Regions from separate parts of the Glaciimonas sp. CA11.2 genome, predicted to be linked through region 1. Evidence: predicted binding sites of a transcription regulator. Region 1 holds the regulator's gene; each other region holds the start of a gene.

What was found. The regulator HrcA, encoded in region 1, represses chaperone genes, less so after heat shock. The targets are predictions, from matches to a motif close to TTAGCACTCNNNNNNNNNGAGTGCTAA.
Region 2: the regulator HrcA is predicted to act here: its motif matches at 4,911-4,937, upstream of rpoH (RNA polymerase sigma factor RpoH).
Region 3: the regulator HrcA is predicted to act here: its motif matches at 2,746-2,772, upstream of RGU75_RS11200 (co-chaperone GroES).

What each region holds. Positions count from the first base shown of each region.
Region 1 is NZ_JAVIWL010000001.1:1,177,053-1,184,475, forward strand. Features, by position in the region: gene hemH (ferrochelatase) at 1-111, opposite strand, end outside; gene recN (DNA repair protein RecN) at 266-1,945, opposite strand; gene RGU75_RS05025 (NAD kinase) at 2,083-3,009, opposite strand; gene RGU75_RS05030 (HAD family hydrolase) at 3,074-3,811, shown strand; gene hrcA (heat-inducible transcriptional repressor HrcA) at 3,963-4,985, shown strand; gene fur (ferric iron uptake transcriptional regulator) at 5,113-5,532, opposite strand; gene RGU75_RS05045 (outer membrane protein assembly factor BamE) at 5,613-6,200, shown strand; gene dapB (4-hydroxy-tetrahydrodipicolinate reductase) at 6,223-7,029, shown strand; gene RGU75_RS05055 (MotA/TolQ/ExbB proton channel family protein) at 7,353-7,423, shown strand, end outside.
Region 2 is NZ_JAVIWL010000001.1:2,419,081-2,426,503, forward strand. Features, by position in the region: gene RGU75_RS10370 (SURF1 family protein) at 1-271, shown strand, start outside; gene RGU75_RS10375 (SCO family protein) at 237-899, shown strand; gene RGU75_RS10380 (COX15/CtaA family protein) at 926-2,170, shown strand; gene cyoE (heme o synthase) at 2,178-3,062, shown strand; gene RGU75_RS10390 (SCO family protein) at 3,095-3,775, shown strand; gene rpoH (RNA polymerase sigma factor RpoH) at 3,941-4,840, opposite strand; gene RGU75_RS10400 (GTPase) at 5,255-5,683, opposite strand; gene RGU75_RS10405 (response regulator) at 5,690-6,406, opposite strand; gene RGU75_RS10410 (sensor histidine kinase) at 6,906-7,423, opposite strand, start outside.
Region 3 is NZ_JAVIWL010000001.1:2,587,677-2,595,099, forward strand. Features, by position in the region: gene RGU75_RS11190 (methionine ABC transporter ATP-binding protein) at 1-32, opposite strand, end outside; gene groL (chaperonin GroEL) at 580-2,232, opposite strand; gene RGU75_RS11200 (co-chaperone GroES) at 2,329-2,622, opposite strand; gene RGU75_RS11205 (DUF1345 domain-containing protein) at 3,010-3,660, shown strand; gene mgtA (magnesium-translocating P-type ATPase) at 3,865-6,627, opposite strand.

The DNA.
Region 1 (7,423 bases):
CCGCCGCACCGCGCTAGATGTTGGCGCGTCAGGTGTTCCCAGGTTTACCAGTACGACTGCTGTTTTTGATGTCGTGCCGTGAGTGAAAGGTGGCTCTTTACGAAAGCGCATGCGAAATTCCTAAAAAATTATCTGCGGCACAATATAGTGAGCGCACTTGAAAGCTTGAATAAAACCAGTTCCTTGAAACTTCTTACTTAGCGCGCGTCATTGACCGCGCCGCCGCATTATCTGGGTAATGCGCAACACCGCCTTCGACGTTCCACTATGAAGCCAGTAACTCGCGTGCGTGCTTACGCGTTGTCGCGGTAATTTCAAGACCGCCCAACATCCGCGCGATTTCTTCCACTCTGCCCTTGGTATCAAGGCCATCAATTGCCGATACGGTTTTGTTGGCAGCACTTTGTTTACTTACCTGAAAATGCTGATTGGCTTGACTCGCGACCTGCGGCAAGTGGGTGACGCATAACACCTGACGCGCCTGACCAAGGCGTTTTAGCAAGCGGCCGACTACCTCGGCGACGCCGCCACCGATTCCACTATCGACCTCATCAAATATCAACGTTGGGGTAGCCGTGGCGCTTGACGTAATGACCGAAATTGCCAAGGCAATCCGCGCCAGTTCGCCTCCGGAAGCAACTTTTGCCAAGGGTCGAGGCGCAACTCCGGCATGGCCAGCGACCAAAAACTCAATTTGTTCAATGCCATACGCAGCAGGTTCACAAGGGTTTAAAGCGACTACAAAACGTCCACCATTCATACTCAACTCTTGCATCGCTATCGTCACGGTATTCGTCAAATTCCTGGCCGCTTTGGCGCGGGCCTTTGATAACTTTTGCGCCAATCCAAGATAGATCGTCTTAAGCTTTTCTTCCTGCGCGCGCAAAGCATCAAGATCGCTGGCATCGGCTAATTGCTGCAATTGGATGGAGAGCGTGACGAGCTCCTGCGGTATAGCATCAGGTTCGAGCCTGAACTTACGTGAAGCGGAGTGAATTGCCTCTAACCTGCGATCCACTTCGTTCAGGCGTGCAGGATCCAGCTCAACCCGGCTCAGATAATCATTGAGGGCGTACACCGCCTCTTGCAACTGAATCCGCGCTGATTCCAGGGCTTCCAATACCGGCTTCATATCCGCATCCAGATCGACTAATTTTCCAATCTTGATGTTGAGTCCTGATAACTGCGACAGCATGGGAATATCAGACTCTGAAATTATATTCAGCGCCTCTTGCGCGCCTTCGATCAAGCTGGCGGCATGCGACAAGCGACTATGCTCGTTGGTGATGTCATCCCACTCGCCCGGCTTGACCGCTAGTTTTTCCAACTCACTCACTTGCCATTCGAGGCGCTCGCGCTCCAGCAAAACGTTCTTGGCGTTTGTCTCAAATTCCTGACGTTGACGCGCCAATCCACGCCATTTTTTATACGCAGCCGCAACGATTTGCAAATCGTCCTGCAATCCTGCTTGTCCATCTAACAGTAGACGTTGTGAATCCGCTTTCAAGAGCGACTGATGCGCGTGTTGCCCATGAATATCGACCAGCATTTCGCCGAGTTCGCGCAATTGCCCTGCGGTCGCGGCAATGCCGTTAATGTAGGCCTTGGAACGTCCTGCGTTATCTATCACCCTGCGCAGCAGTACACCACCTTCTTCGCTCTCAAATTCGTTCGTGGTCAACCATGCTCTGACTGCTTCACTGGTGTCAATCGGGCTGCCTTCGCTGCGGTTTGATACCGAAAATTCGGCGCTGATGTCTGCTTTGGCCGCACCCTCGCGTACGACGCTGGCGTCACCCCGCCCACCTAACGCCAAAGCAAGCGCGTCGATCAGGATGGATTTCCCCGCACCGGTTTCACCGGTGAAGACAGTAAAGCCAGAGGCCAGGTCAAGCTCAATGGCATCAACGATAACAAAATCGCGAATGGAAAGGGTGCGCAGCATGGAATCGAATCAGGTTGTAGAACAAAATCGGTTTCAGGAAAGCGGACTAAGGTATCGGCGGTCAGCGCTGGTGACAATACCGTCGAAGCAGCAGTGTACTGCAATTGATCGCGCAGGACACCGCACCCATTCCGCAATTAACGCAAATGACCGTCTGCCGAAGGATACTCATTCCAGTGTAACTTCTGGCGCAGGGTTTCATAGTAACTCCAGCCAGCAGGATGTAAAAAAGTGATCGCGTGCTCAGAACGCTGGATGACGATGCGGTCCCCAAGTTGCAGACTGGTCAGCGACTGCATATCAAAATTAACATTGATCTCCCGACCATTGACAATTTCAATGACGATTTCGCTACTGTCCGGCACGACAATCGGACGATTGGACAACGCATGCGGTGCAATCGGCACCAACACAATGCCATTCAACGATGGATGCAGCAAAGGCCCGCCAGCAGAAAGCGCATATGCCGTAGAACCGGTGGGAGTCGAAACGATCAGGCCATCGGAACGTTGGTTATACATAAAACGACCATCCACATCGACCCGCAACTCTGCCATGCCGGAAGTACCGCCGCGCGAGACAACAATGTCATTAAACGCTAGCGCACTAAAAATAACGACATCGTCACGCTTGACCACGCCTTGTAATAAGGTCCGCCGTTCCGACTCGACATTTCCATCCAGCATTTCCCCCAATACCGGAAGCATGCGTTCAAGAGAAATATCGGTCATAAAACCAAGTCGCCCTTGATTAATACCGATGAGCGGAACATTGTAAGGTGCCAGTTGACGCGCAATACCCAACATCGTGCCATCGCCGCCGACAATGATCGCGGCATCGGCTTGCTGGCCGATTTGCTCGGGCGTCATCGCCTCGAATCCGGTTAAGGCAATATTTTGCGCGGTCTCGGCCTCAAACACGACTTTATGTCCGCGCACCTGAAGAAAGTCGGCCACCTCGGTCAATGAGTCGTCAATACCGGCGGCAAAATACTTGCCAACGATCGCAATAGTTTTAGGCAAACTAGGTAAATTCTGTTGATGAGATAATTTTATAGGCCACATGCCGCCGATTAGACCATAATTTGGGTCTGCATTAAAGCTTCTCTAGAGGATACTCCACGATTCCATGAATAATATCGCTAGTCACCGTCAACACTCGCCCAGCGCTGCACCCATTAAAGCCGTCTTGTTCGACCTGGACGATACACTTTGGCCAATCGTACCGGTATTGATCCGCGCAGAGCAATTATTGTATGACTGGCTTTGCCTCAACGCACCGGCCGTCTCGGAGGCATTTACGATCGCCAGTCTGCGGCAACGGCGTCAAGCGTTGAGTGCCACTAATGCCCTATTCAAAATTAATTTATCGGCTTTACGACACGCTGGACTGACTGAAGCATTTAATACTGTTGGCGAAGATATTAGCAAGATTGATGCCGCCATGGCGCTGTTTGCTGAGGCGCGTCATGCGGTGACGCCCTTTGACGACGTTCAACCGGTGCTATCTCGCTTAGGACAACACGTATTACTGGGTTCAGTGTCGAACGGATTTGCGGATCTGGAGAAAATCGGCCTGTCACAGCATTTCGCTATATCCATCGCCGCGCATAGCTTCGGCTGCGCTAAACCTGATCCCGCGATCTTCCATGCGGCGTGCCAAGCCCTTAATGTCAGACCCGAAGAAGCGGTCTATGTGGGTGACGATCCGCTTTTAGACGTGGTGGGCGCGCGTGAAGCTGGCTTGCGAAGCGTTTGGATTAATCGGTTTGACCGCGTATTGCCCGTTGGAATCGTAGCAGATGCTCAATGCGTCACGTTACATGAGCTTGAAACATGGCTGGAAGATCAATCCGCCAGCACGTAAAATCCCTCATAAAATCTCTTTTGATAGAGAAAATCCACGCCGACGAATAGGCGCGATTCGGCTTAACAGTGTATAAATACAATTATTAAGGGCCAGACACCTGTCAGACCTGGCTCATGGCAAATCACGCCAGCACTTACCAATAATCGCCATGCATCTTGATACTCGCGCTCAAACTCTTCTCAAAGCCCTCGTGGAACGCTACATCGCGGATGGGCAACCGGTAGGCTCGCGCGCACTCTCAAAAATTTCCGGGCTGGAATTATCTCCCGCGACCATACGCAATATCATGGCCGATCTGGAAGAAATGGGTTTTGTTGCGAGTCCGCATACCTCAGCGGGACGGGTACCAACGCCCCGCGGCTATCGTGTCTTTGTCGACACACTATTGACGGTCCAGCCGATTGACGAGGGCGTGCTCGAATCGAGAATGCAGGCAAGACTGCAAACTAACTCGCCGCAAAAGATCATCGCCAACGCTGCGCAAGTGTTGTCATCGCTCTCACAATTTGCAGGCGTGGTACTAACCCCAAGGCGTGAATCGGTGTTTCAGCAGATTGAATTTTTACGACTTTCTGAAAAACGTATTCTGCTCGTCATCGTCGGCCCTAGCGGCGATGTGCAAAATCGGCTCTTGTTAACAGATGTCGACTACACCCCTTCACAGCTCGTACAAGCGGCCAATTTTATCAATCAAAACTACGGAGGCCATAGTATTGATGACGTTCGCTTACGCCTGCAAACCGAAGTCCGCCAGTTGCGGGATGATATGAATCGACTCATGTTGGCCGCAGTTGAGGCCGGTAGCGAGGCGATGACCGACGATGCTGACGAAGTTGTCATTTCAGGTGAGCGCAATCTACTCAGCGTGACTGACCTGTCATCGAGCATGAGTTCCTTACGTAAGCTGTTTGATATGTTTGAACAAAAAACCAATTTGATGCGACTGCTGGACATATCAGGCAAGGCCACCGGCGTTCAAATATTCATTGGCGGCGAATCACAACTGGTTCCAATGGAAGAGATGAGCGTCGTCACCGCACCTTATGAGGTGAACGGAAAAATCGTGGGCACGCTGGGTGTGATCGGTCCGACGCGCATGGCATATCAACGCGTGATACCGATTGTCGACATTACAGCAAAGCTGCTTTCCAATGCATTAAGCCAGAACTAGTCTGGCTTAATAACTATTTCGGATCACTAAGTCTCGCTCAGTAAGAAAAACAGCAAGCATCGTTTAATGCCTTACGATCCGAAGCTTTGGAACGCACAGCATTAATGCTACTCGGCGCATGACCCAATTACTTTTTTACGCAATTCCGGCAGTGACCGTACAGCGCCAAGGCGTGATCCGCAATCTCAAAGCCACGCTCTGTGGCGACGGCTTTCTGGCGAACCTCAATTTCTTCGTCGTAAAACTCTTCGACCAGACCGCAGGTCAGACACACCAGATGATCATGATGCGATCCTTCGTTTAGCTCAAAAACGGCCTTGCCGGTTTCAAAATGATTACGCTGCAACAAGCCAGCTTGCTCAAATTGGGTTAATACACGATACACAGTTGCCAAACCGACATCAAGATTCTCGGTAAGCAAAATTTTATAAACGTCTTCAGCGCTTAAATGTCGGACTTCACTATTTTGAAATATTTCCAAAATTTTGAGTCGGGGCAAAGTAGCTTTAAGGCCACTAGCTTTTAGTTCGGATGGATTGTTAGGCATGTTTACGTCGCAAATGGATGATCTGCTTTATCATATAGCGTTTTAGCACAATTGCTCAATCAATTAAGATACTTATGCGAATGTTGCTCTCCCGTACTGCCCGCACCTCCGCCTTGACAATAGCTGCTGTTTCCATGGCTTTGCTGGCTGGCTGCGCATCAAAAAATCCTCTCATTGACGGACCGACTTCGGCATCCGGTGCCAATGCTGCTAACGCTAGTTCGGGAATACCGACTGGCGATACAGCAGGCGATGGCGTCCGAACCATAAAGAACCCCCGTTTTTTCGGAATCCTTTCACCTTATCGCTACAATATCCAGCAGGGTAATTTTGTTTCGAAAGAGATGATCTCGCAAGTTAAGGAAGGCATGACCACAGAGCAAGTATCTTTTGCACTGGGATCGCCGTTACTGACAGACATGTTTCACGCGAATCGTTGGGATTATGTTTTCCGTTTGCAAAAAGGCAATGGCGAAATCACTTCCAGCCGCGTCAGCGTTTTCTTCAAGGATAACCTTGTGGTCCGCGTAGAGGGTGGTGATCTGCCGACTGAAGCAGATTATCTTGCACGTATTTCGGGCGGCAATAAAGAAGCTAAAAAAGCCACCCAAGATAGTGGCATCGCAAAGGATGCGCCCGCACCTCCGCCGACAGCACCAACAAAATAACCAGTCAAAGTCTTAAATAACGATGAATCAAATGAAAATTGCTGTTGCTGGCGCGTCCGGTCGCATGGGACACATGCTGATCGAGGCCATCCAGAATGCAGAAGATGCCACATTAACCGGCGCGTTGGATGTGCAGACCGCGCCCGGATTAGGATCCGACGCCGCCGCTTTTCTGGGCAAGCCGTCCGGCGTGAATATCGAGTTCGATCTTGCTACGGGCTTGGCTAACGCTACCTTTTTAATTGACTTTACGCGTCCAGAAGGCACGCTTGCACATCTCGCCTATTGCGCCGAGCATGGCATCAAAATGATCATCGGCACGACAGGTTTTGATGAGGCTGGCAAGGCGGCGATCGCAGAAGCAGCAAAAAAGACAGCCATCCTGTTCGCTCCCAACATGAGTGTCGGCGTCAATGTCACCATGAAATTGCTTGAAATGGCAGCGAAGAGTTTTTCGCACGGCTATGACATTGAAATCATTGAAGCCCATCACCGCCACAAAGTCGATGCGCCGTCTGGCACAGCGCTGAAAATGGGCGAAGTGATTGCTGATGCACTTGGTCGCAAACTCGACGAAGTCGCCGTCTATTCGCGCGAGGGTGTAACCGGTGCACGCGATCCATCTACCATCGGCTTCGCTTCCATACGGGGCGGCGATATCGTTGGCGATCATACCGTGCTGTTTGCCAGCGATGGAGAGCGCGTTGAAATCACACATAAATCGTCCAGCCGTGTGACTTATGCCCATGGCAGTTTGCGCGCTGCGCGCTTTCTTAACGACAAAGCAACGGGTTTATATGATATGCAGGACGTTCTTGGGCTTCGCTGAGTAATTAGCAGAGTAATAAGCTGATTGTTACCATGATTTTTACGCAAATTCAGGGCCGGGCGATGTCAAAATACAAACAATGACTCGCCTATGGCATGGGAAGTGCGCAGCAGATAACACTAATTTGTTCATTAACCATGTTCGGCCTGCTTGTACTCGATTTTTACCCATACTTTGAGCGCTCCTCCTAGCTTCTCATGGCGAGTTTGATGTTGATGACTCAACCGACCTGGAGTTGCGCTCAAAATGTAATAAATTGTTGCCAACTAATGATCTTCACCTAAAGATCGTTATGCTGCCCCACCACCATCCGGATCAACAACATGAATGATAATCTCGGGTTCGCCCACTATTGGTCGCAAGGCGATGCTGTCTCTCACGGCGTAGCCTATTT
Region 2 (7,423 bases), 1.2 Mb from region 1:
GCCGGGCGCTATTGTACAAAATCTTGATATCGCTGCCTTGGCAACGGTAAGTAAATTTCAGTTGCAACCGCTTTTGATTGAACAGACAGGCAATAACCAAGATGGTCTTATTCGCGACTGGACCAGTCCATCGCTAGGTATTCAGATGCATCGCGGTTATGAATTCCAATGGTACGCGCTGGCCGTCATGGCCTTCCTCTTTTTTGTTGTAACAGGATGTAGACAGGGAATCAAAGATGCAAAAAGCTCCTCTGACCGTGAACATGAATAATCAGCCCGCAGAAAACCCGGTAAAACAGCCTTTGGCGCTTGATGGCAAAAAGGTGAAGCGGAATGGCCGCCTGAAAATGCTCCTCATAGTCGCTGTTTGTGCCGCGCCAATGATTGCTTCTTATTTCACCTACTATGTCATCAAGCCAGAGTCGCGTACCAACTATGGCGATCTGCTTGATCCGTCCCAATATGCAATTCCTGAGCTAGGGATTACGGAGCTCGATGGTACGCCAACAACGCTGGGTGCTTTTAAAGGCAAGTGGGTGATGCTGCAAATCGGCAGTGGTGATTGCCAGAAGAAATGTAAAGATACGTTGTTCGAACTGCGCCAGCTAAGATTGATGCAAGGCAAGGAGCGCGAGCGGATTGAGCGGGTGTTGTTGATTACCGATGACAAACCGTTGGATATGCCAGGCTTGCAACCTTTTGAAGGGACCCGGTTGTTGCGGGTTAAGCCGGATTTGTTAAAAGCCTGGTTGCCAACCGATGCAGGAACGACCGCGAGCGATCATATTTATCTGATCGATCCGCGCAGTAACCTGATGATGCGCTTTCCCAAGGACTCGGACCCTTATAAAGTGAAGGCCGATCTTTCTAAACTCCTGCGGGCTTCCGCGATCGGCTAATGTCAAATTTACTTCAGCTCGGTGCAATGGGGATACTGGTGGCGTTGTTGGCGCTCAGTGTCGTTTGGGCCTCCAAAGACACTAACAAATACCGCAAGCTTGTGTGGGTCACCCTGTTTTTGACATTTGACCTCATCATGTTCGGGGCATTTACGCGTCTGACGGATTCAGGCCTTGGTTGCCCCGATTGGCCCGGTTGTTATGGCCACTCCAATCCATTGTTGGCGCATGCGCATATCAGTGCAGCGCAAGAGGCAATGCCAACTGGTCCGGTGACGCTGATTAAGGCGTGGATTGAGATGACGCATCGGTACTTCGCGATGGGTGTGGGTGTCTTGATCATTGGATTAATGGCAGTGGCATGGATGCGTTGGCTGAAGCCAGTCGCAATCACAGCGTCCAGTGCATCCGATACGACGCTTAAACCTGCGCAAGGTGTAGCACCTAAAATCGTCCTTAAGATAGCATCCAATTCGGGCTCTGATACTGCTCAAGGCCGTGTTAAGTTACCTTCGGCGCAACGCGACCCCAAGTTTTCCCCTTGGTTTCCGACATTGTTATTTTTTGCAGTATGTTTGCAAGGCGCGTTCGGTGCCTGGACTGTGACGATGAAGTTGCAGCCGATTATTGTCACGACACATTTGTTGCTGGGCTTAACCTTATTAGCATTGCTAACGTGGCTGGCCGCACGACAAAATGATCACCGACCGGTTTCAGCGGCGGGACGTCAACTAGCCGTTCCGGCGTTGATTGGGATGCTGTTGTTGATTATGCAGATCGCGTTGGGTGGCTGGGTAAGTACTAACTACGCGGCATTGGCGTGTAATGATTTTCCACTTTGCCATGGGATGGTGATCCCGGACATGGACTTCGAGCATGGATTTACACTCTGGCGGCATTTAGGTAAAACCGCTGATGGTGAGTACTTGCCATTTCAGGCGTTGACCGCAATTCATTGGACGCATCGAATGTTTGCTTTCGTCGTGATCGCCTTTGTTGGTTGGCTTGCTTGCAAAGCGCGACGAGTCGACGGACTGCGCAAGACGGGTAATTGGCTGCTGATTATTATTGGAGTGCAACTACTGACAGGGCTGGCGACAATCTACTTTAATTGGCCGCTCGCCATTGCTGTTGCGCACAACGGTGGTGCGGCACTGATTCTGGTATTGCTGGTCATGTTAAACTATAAGACGAGACTTCCCGCCGCAAAGCAGTTCGTACCGGTGGTACAAGATAACCCAGCACAAGCTGACCGCATTACTTCAAATTAGTGACCGCATGACGACCATAACCGCACCTCGAAATCGCGTGGCCCAATATTGGGCATTGACCAAGCCCCGCGTGACCCAATTGGCAGTTTTTTGTGCCGTTATTGGTATGTTTCTAGCAACTCCTACACTTCCGGATTGGCAGCGTGTGGTGGCTGCGACGATTGGTATCTGGCTTTTTGCAGGGGCTGCTTTTGCTGTGAACTGTCTGGTTGAGCGCGAAATTGACTCACGCATGGCGCGTACTGCGCGGCGACCAATGGCGATGGGTGAGATCACTGTTCCCCAGACGTTAATCTTTTCTGGTGTCATCGGTGGAATTGGTAGCTGGGTTTTGTATACTTTTGTTAACGGTTTAACAATGTGGCTGACTTTAGCGACGTTTATCGGTTATGCCGTGATTTATACGATCATCCTCAAACCTGCGACACCCCAAAATATCGTTATCGGCGGCTTATCCGGCGCAATGCCGCCTGCCTTGGGTTGGGCAGCCATTGCAAATGACGTGCCGATGCAAGCCTGGATTCTGGTTTTGATTATCTTCGTCTGGACACCGCCGCATTTTTGGGCGTTGGCGATGTATCGCCGTGACGATTATGCTAAATCCGGATTGCCGATGTTGCCAATTACGCATGGATTGAAATTTACACAGTTTCATATCTGGCTTTACACCATCGCATTGGTTGCCACCACGATGCTGCCGTTTGCCGTCGGTATGAGCGGGTTGATTTATCTGGTGAGTGCAGCCATTCTGGGTGCTATTTTTCTATGGTACGCGTGGCAGATTTACAAACATTACACGGACTTGATTGCGCGCAAAACTTTTGCGTTTTCGATCATTTATTTGTCGCTGCTGTTTGCTGCTCTATTGGTTGACCATTACCTGAAATTTTGAGATGCACGGTGCGTCCGTTATTGAAAGTCTGAATGAAACGTTTCTTCTCAGTTTTAAGACCAATTGCCGCTTCTTGCATTGTTATTGCTATGGGCTTATCTGTGGCAGCATGCGGTGATAAGCCAGCAACCACTGGTAGTGCTGGCAGTGCTGGTATTTCTGGCGGCGGTAGTCAGGAAATGACATTGTCTCCACAAAACAGCAAATTCATTAACACGGATGTAACCGGCCTTGGTTATGCGCGCGATTTCGCTCTGACTGACCATAACGGAAAGCCACGCACGCTAGCTGACTTTAAGGGCAAAGTGGTCGTTGTTTTTTTTGGTTATACCCAATGTCCTGACGTCTGTCCTACGACGATGGCCGAGTTGTCGAGCGTGATGAAGGAGTTAGGGCCGCTGGCTGATAAAGTGCAAGTGTTGTTCGTGACGGTTGATCCTGAGCGCGATACGCAGGCGCTGCTAGCCCAATATGTTCCCGCTTTCGATCCACGCTTTCTCGGGCTGTATGGTGATTTGGCGGCGACTGAAAAAGTCGCTAAGGAATTCCGCGTTTTTTACCAAAAAGTACCAGGCAAGACGTCGGGTAGTTACACGATGGACCATACGGCGGGTAGTTACGTCTTTGACCCGGAAGGTCACATCCGCTTGTTTGTACGCAATGGCCAGGGACCAGATCCGATTGCGCATGATTTAAAAATGCTGCTGTCTTAATATTATTATTCTATAAATGTTAAGGGTGTAGGAATAAATATCCGAACTGGTATTTTGGTGATGCGTTTTAAATCATTGCTATAAACAAAAAGCGCCAGTCGGCGCTTTTTGTTTTTTTAGTGATTTAGTTAATTCAATTCAACTCAATCTTATTAATAAAATAAATTAAGAATAAGCCACTAAAGAACTTTTCATTTTCTTGAGTGCCACTGCTTCAATTTGACGAATGCGCTCGGCGGAAACACCGAATTCTTTTGCCAGTTCATGCAAGGTGGCACCAGAACCATCGTCATTCGCTAACCAGCGCGACTCCACAATGCGGCGTGAACGGTCATCCAATTTGCCTAAAGCAGACTCGAGACCCTCTGATTGCATACGGTCGTATTGTTGGGCTTCCAGCACTTTGGTCGGCTCTTGCATATCGGATGACAAATAGGCGATAGGTGCAAATTTATCATCGTCGTCATCGGTTGGCGCTTCCAAAGCGATGTCACGACCGGTTAGTCGGGTTTCCATCTCAATGACTTCTTCGCGTTTTACGTTAAGCGTTTTTGCCAAGTCGTCAACTTGCGTCGGTGTCATCGCGTCGAGACCGATTTTATGGCTACGCAGATTGAAAAAGAGCTTTCGTTGTGCTTTGGTTGTGGCAACCTTAACCAGCCGCCAGTTTTTCAAGATGTATTCATGCATCTCGGCCTTGATCCAGTGCATCGCGTAGGACACCAGACGCACACCTTGATCAGGATCAAAACGCTTGACGGCTTTCATCAATCCGATGTTGCCTTCCTGGATCAGATCGGCGTGCGGTAAGCCATATCCCAAATATCCACGTGCAATAGAAACAACTAAACGAAGATGAGACAGTACGAGCTTTTGCGCGGCAGCCAGATCGTTATTTTCACGTAATTTTTGAGCCAGCGAAATTTCTTCGTCGTGAGTCAACATAGGCAGGCGGTTAACAGCCGAAATATAGGCGTCGATATTGCCTAAAGTGCCCGAAAATCCAAGCGCTAAGGCGCCCGATTCGGCTGGGATTAACGCAGTCTGTACCGATGGATTTTTCATTGTTTCTCCTAGCTATCAGATGGAATTTTCTGCCAACAGGGTGTAAACCATACTGATTTGATCAGGTATTCTAGCACTCCCACTTGTAGAGTGCTAATCGATTTTATTAAATGGTGAGGATAGTTACTCACTATCAATAAAAGTTAATGATTTATACTTTTGAGCATGTTGGAGTGGCTTCATAGGGGGGAAGTTCGTCGCAACGATACTAAATAGTGTGACAGTGTGTAACGTGATTTTTTACGTAATAGATTGCGGATTAGATTCAAAACGGTACCAATAATCTTGGCGACGATGCCCCCGGTTTGGTGAAAGGCCTGGATAAGACCGCAAAGTGAGGGTGGTTGAGGATTAAGTCGACCGGGTAATGTCTGGAGAGTTTTCGATCGTGAGGGCTATTGGACGGATTGATATTTAAGTGGCGATATCGTCAGTCAGGGTGAGCCATTCGTCGTACGGGGAAGTGGAGAGCAAAGCGCGAATTTTATCGATGTGCGTGGCGTCCGCGATACTGATATAAAGCCGAGCAGGACGATCACGGAGCAAGCGATTCAGCGTTACCCGTAATGTAAGCAGGCCAATGCAACAAAGACAGCCAGGGGCGACACGTTTGATGTGAAGCGTGAAATGCGTTGGCTCCGGCGGTGATTTACCGTCTGGCAGGCCTTCGAGGATGACACCGATGATTCCTGGCATTTGCTGTAATGATGTTGCCTCGGTTTTGATCGACAACCAGACGGCACTTTCTCGTCTGGTTGCGGACGGGCCGGTTACCAGTGTAAGAAACGGTGGCAAAATCGATGACAGGATCGGTGGCACAAGGCATTGCGACGGAAGAGACAAATCGCTTTATCCGCCTTTTTTCGTTAATTTTCCCGGATCGACTCCCAATTGCTTGAGCTTTCGATACAAATGCGTGCGTTCAAGTCCAGTTTTTTCAGCCACGCGCGTCATGCTGCCACTTTCCCTAATTAAATGATACTCAAAGTAGGCGCGCTCGAATGCATCCCTTGCTTCACGCAATGGTAGACCAAACGAGGATGAAAACAGATTGTCTGACGTCAACATTGCCACGGGAAGTGGCGAGAGATGTGGCGTTTCCGCAGTCGACGCAGCACCAAAATTGTTGCCACTCACCAGATCAGGCATTTCATTGGAAATAACCGGTTGCGCAAACATGGTCGGCGCACGGGATGATTTAGGCCCTTGGGATAAGCCTTGTTGCACCGCTTTGAGCAGTTTCTGTAATGCAATTGGCTTTTCAAGAAAGTTTAAAGCGCCGATGCGCGTTGCTTCCACTGCAGTATCGATAGTGGCGTGACCCGACATCATGATGACTGGCATTGTCAGTAGCCCATCACGCTGCCATTCCTTAAGCAGGGTTACACCATCGGTGTCAGGCATCCAGATATCTAGCAGCACCAGATCAGGCACGCCATTTTGCCGAAATTCACGTGCTTGCTGCGCGTTTTCTGCGGTCGCGACAACATGCCCCTCATCTCCTAAAATTTCGGAGAGTAATTCTCGAATTCCCATTTCGTCATCAACGACCAGGATATTAGCCATGCGTTAGCTTTCCCATTTTCTGTTGCATTCAATCATAATTTTTAAGCCGGACATTCCGGTCAAATTTATGCGATTGCAGCACTATTTCTGTGCTTGTGTTTAATTGTTAAAAATTTGATTACACGCTTAAATTCTGACAAGGATCTTACTACGCAACCTTTAGGCTTGGTACGTGCGCCGCCCGACTTTTCTCATTTATCCCAGTTCAATTTGATTTCGGTATTCCTTCGTCGCAGTCTCCATACAGTCAGCAGCAACAGGATTGCACGTACGAAATGCTTTTTCTGGGCAGACTGGATGAAACCGACTCTTTAGAAACCGAAGTATCTGCTAAGCATGCCCACGCTTTTCAGTATCGCGCGGCGCTTGGGATCGTCCAGTATATTTTCACTGCGGCCGACGTTGCAGCATATCGCAGCTTCTATATCCAAGCATACATCCTATAACGCCGATGTCCTACTTTATAGAAAATCTGCCAAATAATAGGAAAGAGCGGACATCAAATAATTTTTTTGTCATCACCAGTGAATGTACTAGGTGCTAACTTTAACAGCAAAATTAATATTTTTGCGCCCTTTGTGTCACTGCGATTGCGTAAGTCGATCCGTCCACCATGTTCATCAACGATTTTTTTGACCATGGGCAAACCCAAACCGGTGCCGCGTGGCTTCGATGTGATGTAGGGTTCAAAGGCGCGTGCCAGAATTTTAGATGAGAAACCTGGGCCATTATCTGTGATGGAAAAACGCACAGCGGTACTCGGTTGACCGTCCGAACCCTGATAACTGATCCGTTCGGTTACTACGTCAATCCGTGGTGCCGCGACCTCTGCGGTGGGATCTGTCACGGCATCTTGCGCATTTTGTAGGAGATTGTGGATCACCTGGCGCAATTGCGTAGCATCACCCATGATATGCGGCAGGTTTGGTGTCAATGAAGCATGGATCATATCGCGCTCATCACCGGCGACATAAAGGTGCAAAATTTCGGCCACCAGAACGTTTAAATCGAGTGCGC
Region 3 (7,423 bases), 1.4 Mb from region 1:
AATCGCTGAGTTACTGCTTGTATTTTTATCATTTAGGAATAAAAAAAGGCAGCTGACTGCCCCAACTTCGACAATCCGCCGCCAATATAATTTTTATGTAAGTGCTTATTTTATAAGGATTTTGTATTCCGGCAAAGTATCTTTTAGGTATTCCCATATTACCCAACCGCATAAGTGTCGGACCTACGCAAAAACGCCCCAGCTGCTTTGTGCTTTTCTTGCCGCCAACGTGGCCCGGCACTCGCGTGCTGTCTGCGTCGGCACGCCTTGCTGGGACGGTTTTGCGTAGGTCCTGCGTACTCGGTTCAGTAACAGCCTCTCAGGGGCTTGGTGTTCTGTAGCTTTCATCGAGATTAAACCAGCAAACGCAAAAAAGCCCGCAAAAAGCGGGCTTCATATCCAAAGCAACCATCCACCCTCAACAAAATAAAGAAGATGATACAGCGACTCTGTGGGATCGCTGAGAACCGTAGCGAGCGCCGTAAGGTTGTAGCCGAGAAGCGCAGCCGTACGCAGGTACGGCGAGCATCGCAGACTACAAGATTACGGTGCGCAGTAGGTTATCAACGATCAATCTCACTACATCATGCCGTCCATGCCACCCATGCCACCCATACCACCCATACCACCAGGCATACCACCACCTGATTTGTCGTCTGGTAATTCAGCGATCATTGCGTCAGTTGTCAGGATCAGGCCAGCAACAGAAGCAGCGTTTTGCAATGCTGAACGTGTTACTTTTGCTGGATCAAGAACACCCAGCTCAACCAAGTCACCGTAAGTACCGTTAGCAGCGTTGTAACCGTAGTTACCTGTGCCAGCCAATACTGCATTGATGACAACCGATGGCTCGTCGCCTGCGTTAAATACGATTTGACGCAATGGCTCTTCAACTGCGCGCAGCACGATTTTGATACCAGCATCTTGATCGGCGTTGTCGCCTTTCAGGTCTTTAACGTTAGCACGTGCGCGCAAGAAAGCAACGCCGCCGCCAGGAACAACGCCTTCTTCGACTGCAGCGCGCGTAGCGTGCAATGCATCTTCAACGCGTGCTTTCTTTTCTTTCATTTCGACTTCAGTAGCTGCGCCGACTTTGATCAGTGCAACGCCGCCAGCCAACTTGGCAACACGTTCTTGCAACTTTTCACGGTCGTAGTCAGAGCTTGCTTCTTCGATTTGGGCGCGGATTTGCTTAACGCGTCCTTCGATCGAGATTGCTTCGCCAGCGCCATCGATAATGATAGTGTTTTCTTTGCTGATTTCGATACGTGCAGCTTGGCCTAGTTCTGCCAATGTTACTTTTTCTAATGTCAGGCCGACTTCTTCAGCAATCACTTGACCACCGGTCAGGATAGCGATGTCTTCCAGCATTGCTTTACGACGATCACCAAAGCCTGGTGCTTTAACAGCAGCAGTTTTCAGGATGCCGCGGATGTTATTGACGACCAAAGTTGCCAGTGCTTCGCCTTCGACGTCTTCTGCAATGATCAGCAGCGGACGGCCCGACTTAGCGACTTGCTCCAATACCGGAAGAAGATCACGGATGTTAGAGATTTTTTTGTCGAACAACAGAACGTAAGGCTGTTCCAGAGCAACAACTTGTTTTTCTTGGTTGTTGATGAAATATGGTGACAAATAGCCACGGTCGAATTGCATACCTTCGACGATGTCTAGTTCGTTTTCCAGTGATTTACCATCTTCAACAGTGATAACGCCTTCTTTACCGACTTTGTCCATTGCCTTAGCAATGATTTCACCGATATCGGTGTCGGAGTTAGCAGAGATCGAACCAACTTGTGCGATTTCTTTGCTAGTAGTCGTTGGCTTAGCCAATGCTTTGATTTCAGCAACGATGGCGACAACAGCTTTGTCGATACCGCGCTTCAGGTCAGTTGGGTTGAAACCGGCTGCAACATACTTGAAACCTTCGCGCACGATAGCTTGTGCTAACACGGTTGCAGTAGTAGTACCGTCACCAGCGTTATCTGAAGTCTTGGAAGCAACTTCTTTAACCAGTTGCGCGCCCATGTTTTCCAGCTTGTCTTTCAGTTCGATTTCTTTAGCAACTGAAACACCATCTTTAGTAACGGTAGGAGCACCGAAGCTACGCTCCAGAACCACGTTACGGCCTTTAGGGCCCAGAGTGACTTTAACTGCGTTGGCTAGAATATTGACGCCATTAACGATCTTGGCACGTGCATCATCACCAAAAATTACTTGCTTTGCTGCCATGTTGATTCTCCTGAATACGGTTGAATGTAGAGCGTAGAGATCGAAGCGGCCTTATTGCGAAAATTGCAATGGGCTTCGATCAATCTGAACTATGAATTACTTACCTTCGACGATAGCGAAGATGTCTTCTTCGCGCAAAATCAGTAGTTCCTGGCCATCGACCTTCACTACCTGACCTGCATATTTGCCGAAAAGAACGCGCTCACCGACTTTAACTGCCATCGGGCGAACTTTGCCGTCTTCCAGAATCTTGCCGTTACCAATAGCCAATACTTCACCTTGATCAGGCTTTTCGGCTGCTGCCTCTGGCAGAACAATACCTGATGCAGTTTTTGTTTCAACATCTAGACGCTTAACGACGAGGCGGTCATGCAAAGGACGAAGATCCATGTGTAACTCCTTCAAAATTCAACAAGTTATAATTTTTGCAGCAACATTGCAGCAACGACTGCACCGATTAGTTTGGCTTTTACAATGTGCCGCACAGAAAAAGTGACTAGGTCAGGGAGATTGTTAGCACTCTCACCTAACGAGTGCTAAGTATAGGGGTGGTTAGTTGATTTTTCAAGAGTGATGTTCTGTACTCTCTTTTTTATTTACCAAAGCCGCTACAATTAATCACAGGCGGCAATATTAATTTTTTGTCAATAAAAATACAAAGAGGTTTTGTTACAAGGGAATCTTGTCGTGAAAGCAGGGTTGCCGCTATGATGATCTGGCATGAACGTTTGGGCGTGGTCTCCAAATCTGCCACTTCTATTTTTAAGGTCTTAAAGAATGCGTATTCGTAATCTGGTTTTTCATACTCATCCACGTCTGGTGCTCGCTGTGATCTTTGGTGGCGTCATCTGGGCACTCTTGCCGAATGGGTCGACCATTACCCGTGGGCTCATCAGCTGGAACGCCGGTGTGTGGGGATATCTGATCGCCATCTGGTGGATGATGGTGAGAGCTGGATCGGCACAAGTTAAAAAGCGGGCCGCGATTGAGGACGAAAACGACAGCATGATCTTGATGCTGATTTGCATTGCGGCGATCGCGAGTATCGCAGCGGTCGTTTTTGGGTTGTCTCAGGCCAAGGACTTTTTGCCGGGGCCGAAGGAAGTCCGCTATCTATTTACTGGATTGACCGTTCTCGGATCGTGGTTTCTGGTTGGCACCATGTTCACCTTGCACTATGCGCGACTGTTTTATAGTTCTGGTATTGGACCGGCACCTTTACGGTTTCCTGAGGGCGAAGAAAACCCCGATTATTGGGATTTTCTCTATTTTTCGTTCACATTAGCGGTGGCAGTACAAACCTCGGATGTGAGCGTCATGACCCGCTCAATGCGTAAGACAGTATTAGTGCAATCGATATTGACGTTTTTATTTAACTCGGCGATTCTCGGTTTGTCGATCAATATTGCTGCGGGTTTGATCTCCTAAGATTCTCACGAGCGTGGTGCAAAGAGTGTCCGAAAACACCGCATGTCGGGGACGCTTGGCCCACCATATCTCTCTACGGTGCCGGCATAAAAAAAGCGGCCAGCAAATGCTGTCCGCCTTCTAGACGCTATTTCTATCGGCTTATTCTCAAGCCATTTTTAAGCCATTTTTAAGCCATCCTAAGCCATTCCTAAGCCCACTTTTTTACTGCCAGCCATACCGTTTGGCATACCAACCCTTCATCATCTGCGTCAGCACCGCATACGCACCCAATATCAGCAATAGCCATGGGAAGTAGCTCAGCGGCAGCGCTTGCAGTTTGAAGTAATGCGCCAAAGGCGACATCGGCAGCAAGATTCCAATCGCCATGATGATGACGGTCATGCTGATGAGCGCCCACGAAGCACGGCTTTGGAAGAACGGTATCTTGCGGGTCCGTATCATGTGTACGATCAACGTTTGCGACAGCAAGCCTTCAATAAACCAGCCCGACTGGAACAGGGTTTGGTGCTCGTTGGTATTGGCGCCAAATACGTACCATAGCAAGGCGAAAGTGGCGATGTCAAAAATCGAACTGATCGGACCAAAAAAGATCATGAAGCGACCGATTTCTTTCGGGTCCCAACGCTGTGGTTTTTCTAAGAATTCCTTATCCACATTGTCGAACGGAATCGTAATTTGTGAGATATCGTAAAGCAGATTTTGCACTAGCAAATGCAGCGGCAACATGGGCAAAAAGGGCAAAAATGCACTCGCTACCAGTACAGAAAAGACATTGCCGAAGTTGGAGCTGGCCGTCATCTTGATGTACTTCAGCATGTTCGCAAACGTCTTACGACCTTCCAGAACACCCTCTTCCAGCACCATCAAACTCTTTTCCAGCAGAATGATATCGGCTGCTTCTTTCGCGATATCGACCGCAGTATCGACCGAAATACCGATGTCTGCTGCGCGTAACGCAGGCGCGTCGTTGATGCCATCGCCCATGAAGCCGACCACGTGGCCGTTGTCATGCAGTCTACGCACGATACGTTCTTTATGCGTCGGACTGAGTTTGGCAAATACGGTGGTTTTTTCGACTGCAATCGCCAGGTCTGCGTCGCTCATATCTTCGACGTCAGAACCCAGCAACATGCCATCGACGGTCAGGCCAACCTGACGGCAAATTTTGGCCGTTACCAGTTGGTTGTCGCCAGTCAAAATTTTGACCGTCACGCCGTGTTTTTTCAATGCATCCAATGCGGGTTTGGTCGATTCCTTTGGGGGATCGAGGAAGGCAATGTAACCGATCAGCACCAAATCCGACTCGTCGGCCACGCCATAGACTTCCTTGGTCGGCGGCAAATCTTTAGCGGCCACCGCGACGACGCGTAAACCTTCTGCGTTGAGGCTGGCAGTAGTCTCGTGGATTTCTTTGAGAAGCTCAGCACTAAATGGCACTACCGTCCCGTTGTGACGGGCGTGGGTACAAATGGAGACGATCTCTTCGACCGCGCCTTTGCAAATCAATTCATGATGATCCTCACGTTCGCTGACGACCACCGACATCCGGCGCCGCTGAAAATCGAACGGGATTTCATCAACCTTGCGGTACGCAGAAGCCAGCGCCATTTCGCGTTGCAGCTCGGCATGATCCAGGACCGCCACGTCAAGCAGGTTTTTAAGGCCGGTTTGATAGTGACTATTCAGGTAAGCGTATTCCAACACCAAGTCATCCTGCTTACCTAGAATATCGGTATGCCGCTCCAGAAAAATTTTATCCTGTGTCAATGTGCCGGTTTTATCCGTACACAAGACATCCATCGCACCAAAATTTTGGATCGCATCCAGTCGTTTGACAATCACCTTCTTGCGCGAGAGTGCGACTGCACCCTTAGCCAGCGTCGAGGTGACAATCATCGGCAGCATTTCCGGCGTGAGACCAACCGCGACGGATAAGCCAAACAGAAACGCCTCAACCCAGTCTCCTTTGGTGAAGCCATTCAGAAAGAAGACAATCGGCGTCATCACCATCATGAAGCGAATCAATAGCCAGCTGACTTTATTGACACCAAGCTGAAACGCAGTCGGCGTGCGGTCGGTGGCGGTGACGCGTTCGGCCAGTGCGCCAAAATACGTTTGATTGCCGGTCGTGACGACAATCGCAGTCGCTGACCCGCTAATGACGTTGGTGCCCATGAAGCAAAGATTGTCCAGCTCCAGAGGATTGTTAGTTGCTTCACCGCGATGCTGTAGAAATTTTTCTACCGGTAGCGATTCGCCGGTCATGGCGGCTTGGCTGATAAACAAATCCTTGGCTGTCAGCAAACGCAAATCGGCTGGAATCATATCGCCAGCGGATAGTTGGACGATGTCGCCCGGAACCAGTTTTTTGATCGCCAGTTCAATTCGGCGCGCACCCTTTGGATGCAAAGTGACATCAAAATAGCGCAACGCTTCATCGGCAATATCGGAAACCAGATCATGGCGCAATACGGTTGCGGTATTACTGACCATTTCCTTCAACTTATCGGCTGCACTGTTTGAACGTGATTCCTGCACAAAGCGCATCAGCGTCGATAACACCACCATCGTCCCGATGACGACGGTGGCTTTCATGTCTTCGGTCGCAAACGATACCGCCGCCAGAACGGTCAGCAGAAGATTGAATGGATTCTTATAGCACTGCCATAAATGCGCCCACCACGGCAACGGCTTTTCATGCTCGACTTCGTTAGGGCCAACTACAAGCCGAATTGCATCAGCCTCGGAATCGGTCAGGCCATCAGTACGGCTTTTCAATTGTTCCAGCAAACTCGGTAGATCGGCCCGCGCAGCTTTGAGCAAATGCTGGGCTAGCGTTGGTGGCACTTCATTTGGGGTCGGCGTACTACTAAACATGTCGCTACTGAAGCGGCGGAAATGTCGGTCCATACCATGGGCATGAACAAACCTGACAAAGGAGTCTTTCAAGAGATTCAAATTCATAGCGTTATTTTTTCTATATAGAATTCTCGGCCGCGTTGATCTGTCCCGCCCAATCAGTTGGACTGCTATTGGGCACACGCGTGACTGCTCGCGCAATCGTGGCGTTTCAAGGTCATCACTAAAGTCTCCGATACTGCTAACCGATGGTGAGTTCTTTATGCCGCCGCAGATTTCTACGACTATGCATCTGACACCATTACTAAGGGCCAACACTTAACTGAAATTTTAGGGATTGCCTTATCAGGACTACTGGAATTACTTCCAACTCTTCACGGCCTGTCATTAATGTTAACGATATGCATATCGATATTGACGACATACAATCGACGACAGACGGGGCAAAAAAATCAAATCCTCCTACTGCAAAGGGTAAAACTGTAAAATTAACCGGTGATCTTTTAACGATAAAGATGATTGCCTGCGCGAGCATGTAAACTACTTCGCGATAGTAACGCCAACTGGGTATAAACCTTGCACCAAATTGATACTAACTTGGTACGCAATTGTCACCAGCGGGACTGTTGACGCAACATCGCTACCAACTGTTGTCGCTCACTATCGGCGTTTCGTCGGATGACGCGTCGTCGCAACGTCTCGCCAACACTCCACAGCGAGCGTCAACTCAGCGCTAATTGACGAAAACGCGGTCATGGCAATGCGTGAACGCAGAAACACACAAGCAATGCTGACGTAATTTAAGTAACTATCTTTATCGGGTAATGGAAATCTACGATCAAAGCAAACACATTCAAACACATTGTCTGCAAAGATCTTTGGGATACCATCATTCGCCAGC